DNA from 2 places in the Terrabacter sp. FW104-15G4B genome. Region 1 is predicted to be linked to the other one. Evidence: predicted binding sites of a transcription regulator. Region 1 holds the regulator's gene; the other holds the start of a gene.
The links. The regulator HspR, encoded in region 1, represses chaperone genes until heat shock. The targets are predictions, from matches to a motif close to AAGTTGAGTCNNNNNGACTCAACTT.
Positions count from the first base shown of each region.

Region 2: a site for HspR is predicted at 1,692-1,716, ahead of AC3WRT_RS15530 (ATP-dependent Clp protease ATP-binding subunit). Genes of this name have one in related genera too.

Region 1 covers NZ_JBYTCI010000005.1:129,844-133,880, forward strand. Annotated here, with positions in the region: gene AC3WRT_RS06390 (nucleotide exchange factor GrpE) at 1-402, shown strand, start outside; gene AC3WRT_RS06395 (DnaJ C-terminal domain-containing protein) at 492-1,514, shown strand; gene AC3WRT_RS06400 (heat shock protein transcriptional repressor HspR) at 1,532-1,984, shown strand; gene AC3WRT_RS06405 (ATP-binding protein) at 2,102-4,037, shown strand, end outside.
Region 2 covers NZ_JBYTCI010000021.1:64,838-68,874, reverse strand. Annotated here, with positions in the region: gene AC3WRT_RS15530 (ATP-dependent Clp protease ATP-binding subunit) at 1-1,593, opposite strand, end outside; gene AC3WRT_RS15525 (nucleoside deaminase) at 1,836-2,336, opposite strand; gene AC3WRT_RS15520 (SAM-dependent methyltransferase) at 2,333-3,085, opposite strand; gene AC3WRT_RS15515 (lactate 2-monooxygenase) at 3,209-4,037, opposite strand, start outside.

The DNA.
Region 1 (4,037 bases):
GCGGACCTGCAGCGCCTGCAGGCCGAGTACGTCAACTACAAGAAGCGCGTCGACCGCGACCGCGAGGTCATCCGTCACACCGCGGTCGGCAGCGTCGTCGAGTCGCTGCTGCCCGTCCTCGACGACATCCACATGGCCCGTCAGGCCGGTGACCTCTCCGGTGGCCCCTTCGCTGCCATCGCCGACAAGCTCGAGTCCACCCTCGGTCGCTTCGGCGTCGAGCGCGTGGGTGAGGCCGGCCAGGAGTTCGACCCGAACGTGCACGAGGCCCTCATGCACGTAGAGGCCGAGCTTCCCGACGGCGCGACCGGGACCACCGTCGTCCAGGTGCTCCAGCCCGGCTACCGCATCGGTGACCGGCTCGTGCGTGCCGCGCGGGTGTCGGTTGCCGACCCGGCCTGAGACGTCCGCCCCCGGGCTGCCTGCGCAGCCCGGCGGCATACCCGATGATGGGAGCAGCGTCAGAGTTCCCGTGAAGGAGGAGGTGCGCCATGGCTAGTCAGGACTGGTTCGAGAAGGACTTCTACGCGATCCTGGGCGTGGCCCCGGACGCCGACGCGGCGACCATCAAGAAGACCTACCGCAAGGTCGCCCGCGACCTGCACCCCGACCACAACGTCGGGGACTCCAGGGCGGAGGAGCGCTTCAAGGAGGTCGGCGAGGCGTATGCCGTCCTGAGCGACCCCGAGAAGCGCCGCGAGTACGACGCCATCCGCGCCATGTCGCACGGTGGGGCCCGTTTCACGGCGGGCGGGCCCGGCGGTCAGGGCGCCGGCTTCGAGGACATCTTCTCGGCGTTCGGCGGTGCCGGCGGCCCCGGTGCCGGTGGCCAGCGCGTACGGTTCAACACCGGCGGCGCGGCCGGGCAGCCCGACCTCGAGGACATCCTCGGGCAGATGTTCGGCGGAGCCGCCGGCGCTCCCGGCGCCGGCTACGGCGGCTACGGCGCCACGCCTGGCCCACGCCCCGGCGCCGACGTCCAGGCGACCACGCGCATCGGATTCCGCGACGCCGTCGAGGGCTCGACCGTCTCGCTCAGCTCGCCCGACCTCGGCCGCATCAACGCCCGCATCCCTCCGGGCGTCAAGGACGGCCAGCGAATTCGCTTGCGCGGCAAGGGCCGTCAGGGTGATCCCGGTGCGCCTGCCGGTGACCTCATCTTGACCGTCACGGTCGACAAGCACCCCGTCTTCGGACGTGACGGCGACAACCTGACTCTCGACCTGCCGGTGACCTTCGCCGAGGCCGCCCTCGGGGCCACCGTGTCCGTACCGACCCTCGACGGCGGTTCGGTCAAGGTCAAGGTGGCGCCCGGCACCCCCAGCGGTCGTGTCCTGCGGCTCAAGGGTCGCGGGGTCGAGCGCGGCGACCACCGCGGCGACCTGCTCGCCAAGGTGCAGGTCGTCGTCCCGCAGCGGCTCACGGACGAGGCTCGTGAGGCCGTCGAGAAGATGGCCGCCGCCGAGGACGGTCACGACCCGCGTGCCGAGCTGTTCCAGCGCGCCCGGACCTGACGGAAGAGGTGACGGCGATGGCGCGCAGAAGCACCCGCCCCAGTGGGCACGACGACGACGCACCGGTCTTCGTCATCTCGGTCGCGGCCGAGCTCGCCGGCATGCATGCGCAGACGCTGCGCCAGTACGACCGACTCGGCCTCGTGTCCCCGTCGCGCACGCGCGGCGGGGGCCGTCGCTACAGCACCCGCGACGTGCGGATGCTGCGCGACGTGCAGCGGCTGTCGCAGGAGGGCGTCTCCCTCGCCGGGATCCAGCGCATCCTCGAGCTCGAGAACCACGTCTCCGCCCTGCAGTCCCGGGTCGAGGAGCTCTCGAACCAGCTCGCAGCGGCGCAGGCCGCCCTCGCGTCCGGCACGCGCGTCTTCGCCGTCGGGCCGCGGGGCGAGGTGGTCACGGTGCGCCCTGGGCAGCGCCCGCCGCGGGCGCCCTCCTCCCAGGCGCTCGTCGTCTGGCGGCCGGAGCACTAGCTTCCGATCCTTGCAGGGTCCCCGCGTGTGCCAGAATGTGCAGGCCTCAAACAGACGGGGCACGTTGCAGCGGCATGCCCCCGGAGGCAGCTTCTCGATTCCAGTTCCGGAGTTCGTGTGACCCCGCACCAGCCGGAGGGCGACCTCCCGGGCACCACCGTCATCAGCCAGCACACGCCCTCGCACCACGGCGGGATGCTGGACCTCTTCCGCCGCACCGACTGGTCGGCAACGCACTTCGGCCCCGTCGAGTCCTGGCCTGCGAACCTTCGCATCCTGGTCGACGTCTGCCTCTCGTCCCGCTTCCCCATGCTCGTGTGCTGGGGCCCGGACCTCGCCATGCTCTACAACGACGGCTACCGCGACCTCCTCGGCGAGAGCAAGCACCCGGGCGCGTGGGGCCGTCCCGTGCGCGACGTCTGGCCGGAGATCTGGGACGTCATCAGGCCGATGTTCCACGAGGTGACCAGTGGCGGCCCCGCCACGTGGGTCGTGGACGAGCTGCTCGTCGTCGACCGCGCCGGCTACCTCGAGGAGGCTTACTTCACGTGGTCCTACGGCGCCATCCACGACGACGACGGCCACGTCGTCGGCGTCCTCAACGTCGCCACCGAGACCACCGCGAAGGTGCTGGCCGAGCGCCGCGCCGACATGTCCGCCCGCCTGGTCGCCGCGGTCGCCAAGGCCGAGACGCCCGAGGAGGTGCGCGTCCGCGCGCTCGAGGTGCTCGGCTCGCAGGCCAACGACCACCTCGCGAGCGACATCCGGTGGCACGTCTACGGCGAGCAGCCGCCGAGCGTCGCCGTGGTCGGCGATGTCGTACGCGTCGTGCCCGTCGTCGAGCCGGGCCTGCTCGAGCCGACAGCGCACCTGCTGCTGACCGAGAACCCCCGGCGTCCCTGGGACGCCCAGCTCCAGGTCTATGCAGAGCTGTGCGCCTCCCACGTCGCGATGGCCCTCAGCGGCATCCGCCGCCTCCAGGAGGAGCGCCAGCGCGCGGAGGCGCTGGCCGAGCTCGACGTGGCGAAGTCCGACTTCTTCGCCAATGTCAGCCACGAGCTGCGCACGCCGCTCACCCTCATCGCAGGCCCCGTGCAGGACGCCCTCTCGGCGGACGGGCTGGACCCGGAGCAGCGCCAGCGCTTCGAGCTGATCCGTCGCAACACCGACCGGCTCACCGGCCTCGTGGACCGCATCCTCGACCTCACCCGGGTCGAGGCCGGTGCCGTCGAGCCGCACTGGGTCCAGGCCGACGTCGAGGAGCTCGTCACCGGCATCGCTGCGAACTTCCGCCCTGCCATCGAGCGCACCGGCCTCGAGTTCGACGTCGAGTGCGAGGAGCTCGACCACGAGGCCTACGTCGATGTCGACATGTTCGAGCGGACCGTGCTCAACCTGCTCTCGAACGCGTTGAAGTTCACCCCGCGGGGCCACATCTCCATGCGCCTGGCGGCCCGGGAGGACGGCTACGAGGTGTCGGTCACCGACACCGGCATCGGCATCGCGGAGAAGGACCTGGACCTCGTCTTCGACCGTTTCCGCCAGCTCGACCGCGGTGACGACCGCCGGTCGCGCGAGGGCGCCGGCATCGGTTTGTCTCTCGTGCGCCAGCTCGTCGACCTGCTCGGCGGCACGGTCCGCGTCCAGTCCGTGCAGGGGGAGGGCAGCACGTTCACCCTGTCCTTGCCGTGGGGGCGACCCGCCTCGCATGCCGCGCTGCGCCCGTCCATCACCCCGCGCTCGGCCCAGTCCTTCATCCACGAGGCCAGCACCTGGGTGGTGCGCGACGACGTCGCCGACGGCATGGAGGCTGCGGCCACCGAGGCCGCCCGCGTGGTCGTGCAGCCGACGGAGGCCGGCGCCGAGCGGCCCACCCTGCTGGTCGTGGAGGACAACCACGACATGCGTGACTACATCGCCCGACACGTCGTCGTCGACTACGACGTCGTCTCGGTGCGCGACGGCATCGAGGCCCTCGAGCAGCTGCGCACCCTGCGGCCCTCCATCGTCCTGGCCGACGTGATGATGCCGCGCATGGACGGGCTGACGCTCG
Region 2 (4,037 bases), on a different contig from region 1:
GGACAGCGCCTTGACGGCGTCGTCCATGCCGACGATGCGCTTGTGCAGCTCGTCCTCCATGTGGAGCAGGCGGCTGGACTCCTCCTCGGTCAGCTTGAACACCGGGATGCCGGTGCTCGCAGCCAGGACCTCGGCGATGAGCTCCTCGTCGACCTCGGCCACGACGTCCATGTCGCCCGACTTCCACTGGGCCTCACGGGCGGCCTTCTCCTGGCGCAGGCGCTTCTCGTCGTCGCGGACGCGTGCCGCGCGCTCGAAGTCCTGGCCGTCGATCGCCGACTCCTTCTCGCGCACCAGCGCGGCGATCTTCTCGTCGAACTCGCGCAGGTCCGGCGGAGCCGTCATGCGGCGGATGCGCAGTCGTGCGCCCGCCTCGTCGATGAGGTCGATCGCCTTGTCGGGCAGGAAGCGGTCGTTGACGTAGCGGTCGGCCATGTTGGCGGCGGCGACGAGCGCGCCGTCGGTGATCGTCACGCGGTGGTGTGCCTCGTAGCGGTCACGCAGACCCTTGAGGATCTCGATGGCGTGCGGCAGGGTCGGCTCCTGCACCTGGATCGGCTGGAAGCGCCGCTCGAGGGCCGAGTCCTTCTCGATGTGCTTGCGGTACTCGTCGAGCGTCGTCGCACCGATCGTCTGCAGCTCACCGCGGGCGAGCATGGGCTTGAGGATCGAGGCGGCGTCGATGGCGCCCTCGGCGGCACCCGCACCGACGAGCGTGTGGATCTCGTCGATGAAGATGATGATGTCGCCGCGGGTGCGGATCTCCTTGAGGACCTTCTTCAGCCGCTCCTCGAAGTCACCGCGGTAGCGGCTGCCGGCCACGAGGGAGCCGAGGTCGAGGGTGTAGAGCTGCTTGTCCTTGAGCGTCTCGGGCACCTCGCCCTTGACGATGTCCTGGGCGAGACCCTCGACCACGGCGGTCTTGCCGACGCCGGGCTCGCCGATGAGGACGGGGTTGTTCTTGGTGCGGCGGGACAGCACCTGCATGACCCGCTCGATCTCCTTCTCACGCCCGATGACCGGGTCGAGCTTGCCCTCGCGGGCGGCCTGCGTGAGGTTGCGCCCGAACTGGTCGAGCACGAGGGAGCCCGCGGGCGTGCCCTCGGTCTGGCCCTGGCCGACGCCGGCGCCGGCCTTCTCGCCGCTCTGGCCACCCTGGTAGCCGGAGAGCAGCTGGATGACCTGCTGGCGGACCTTGTTGAGCTCCGCGCCCAGCTTGACGAGGACCTGGGCTGCGACGCCCTCGCCCTCGCGGATCAGGCCGAGCAGGATGTGCTCGGTGCCGATGTAGCTGTGACCGAGCTGGAGTGCCTCGCGGAGCGAGTACTCGAGGACCTTCTTCGCGCGGGGCGTGAAGGGAATGTGTCCGGTCGGGGCCTGCTGCCCCTGACCGATGATCTCCTGGACCTGGGCCCGGACCGCTTCGAGCGAGATGTCGAGCGATTCGAGGGCCTTCGCGGCGACGCCTTCGCCTTCGTGGATCAGACCCAGGAGGATGTGCTCGGTCCCGATGTAGTTGTGGTTGAGCAGGCGAGCTTCCTCCTGCGCGAGGACAACCACCCTTCGGGCCCTGTCGGTGAACCGTTCGAACATGTTCTTCTCCTGACTGATCGAGAGACATCTCGATGCTATCCGTGCCCGCTGTGGACGAGCACATCCCGACCAACGCCGGTGGGGGCCCTGCTGTTCCCATCCTGAGCGTGATCGGCTCAGGTTCAGCGTGTGTTCGCCGTGAGCGGACACACGCGCGCCAGCGTGTCGGTCTTCGTGCGTATGCCGTGTCCGTACCCCGCCGCTGTCCGGGGGCACTGCCGCTGTCCACAGTTGCAGACCGATCAGCGCCCGGGGGTGCCGTCGGCGGTGCGGGCGAAGTGCTCGTGCAGCTCTCGGACCTCGTCCGCGAGCTCCGGTGCGGGGCCGTCGACGACCGCCCCGGGCACGACGGCCCGGATCGGCAGCGGCGCGACCGGGGACGGGGCCGCGCCCCACGTGGAGCGCCACCTGCCGAGCTGCTCGGCGCCCACGGCATACACGATCCGGCCCAGGCCCGCCCAGCCGTGCGCGGCCGAGCACATCGGGCAGTGCTCGCCGGAGGTGTAGACGGTGGCTGCTGCGCGCTCGGCAGGGGAGAGGTGGGCGCCGGCCCAGCGGGCGATGGCGAACTCCGGGTGCTGAGTGGGCTCGAGGTCCACGACATGGTTGTGGTCCTCGAAGAGCACCGTGCCTCCGACCGAGACCAGGAGCGAGCCGTAGGGCTCGTCGCCGCGCTCGAGCGCGAGCCGGGCCAGCTCCACGGCGCGGCGCAGGTGGGCGAGGTCGGTGGCGTCGACGGTCATGCCACCCTCCCGGTGACGAGGGCGAAGGTGACGAACGCCCCGTTGTCGGCCTCGAGCATCCCCTGCGTGGGAGAGGTGGGCTTGCCCGTGAGCTCCATCACGGCCCGCTCCCACAGCAGCCAGTTCGCGCACCCGTCTGGCTGGTTGCGGGCGGTCACGTGGGCGAACGCCCGGCTGAACTCCCACTGGCTGCGCAGCCACTCGGCGGTGTGCCAGGCCGCCGAATCGGCGCCGAAGACGCGGTCGATGTGCTCGGGGATCTCACCGAGCTCGCGCACCTCGGTCGTGAGTGCTGGGGTCGCGACGCCCAGCTGGCCGCCCGGCGTGAGGAACTTCGCCAGGTAGGGCGGGTAGTGGTCGCCGGTCCCGAAGTACTCCCACGCGTCGATGCTGACGATCGCGTCGAAGGAGCTCCTCCCGAAAGGGAGGGCGTGCGCGTCGACCCGGAGGGCCAGCACCTGCTCGTCGACGCCCTCATTGCGGAAGACCTCCGTGGCCGTCGATGGTTCGACCCAGAGGTCGGCGGCGACGACCTTGACGCCGTACTCCTTGGCGAGGAAGACCGACGTGGCCCCGAGGCCCGAGCCGAGGTCGAGCACACGCATGCCGGGGCGCAGGTCGAGGTCGGCGGCGAGGTCCTCGAGCAGCCACAGCGGGTGCGGGCCCATGTCGAGGTTGACGAGCCACTTCGCGTCGTACTTCGACGACTTCGGGTAGGCGTCGCGGGTCAGCTGGTCGAGGGCGGGCATGCCCCGATCCTCCGGGACGACCCCCTGGGGCGTCGATCCGTTCCAGTCCTCGGTTCGCGCCCCCGAGGTCCGGGATCCCGGTTTGTGGCCTTTCGACGGTGTGAGTTCGGTGTCGGTGCGGTGTCAGCGGTTGGGGACGCGGACGAGGCGGTCGGGGGTGAGGTCGGCCAACGACGTGCAGCCGCTGAGGGCCAGCTGCAGGTCGAGCTCGGCGCGGAGGTTGCGCAGCACCTCCGAGACGCCGTCGGCCCCGGCGATGGCCAGTCCGTAGACGTGCGGACGCCCGATGCCCACGGCCGTCGCGCCGAGGGCCAGGGCGACGAAGACGTCTGCCCCGCAACGGATCCCGCTGTCGAAGATCACCGGCATCGACGACCCGGCCGCACGGACGGCGGCGACGACACCGGGCAGGGCGTCGAGCGCGGCGACCGACCGGTCGACCTGCCGGCCGCCGTGGTTGGACACGTAGACGCCCTCCACCCCGGCGTCGACGGCGCGGCGGGCGTCGTCGGGGTGCAGGATCCCCTTGAGCAGGATCGGCAGGCTCGTCATCGAGCGCAGCCGGGGCAGGTCCTCCCACGTGAGTGACGGCCGGCTGAAGACGTCGAAGAACGTCTCGACGGCCGCCCGGGGCTCGGCAGCCGTGAGGTTGCGGCGAGTGGCGCCGGGGTGGTTGCGGCTCATCGCGAGCAGGGTCGACAGCGCTGTCGGGGTCGGACGCGGGCGGGCGGTGGGCACGGCGCTCGCGACCCGCTCGTGCACCAGGCGGCGGAAGACGGGGTCAGAGGTGTACTGGGCGATGCCCTCACCCCGGGCGAAAGGCAGGTACCCGAGGTCGAGGTCGCGCGGCCGCCAGCCGAGGTATGCCGTGTCGAGCGTCACGACGAGGGCGTCGCTGCCGCACGCCTCGGCTCGCGACACGAGGCTCTCGACGAGGTCGTCGTCGCTGCTC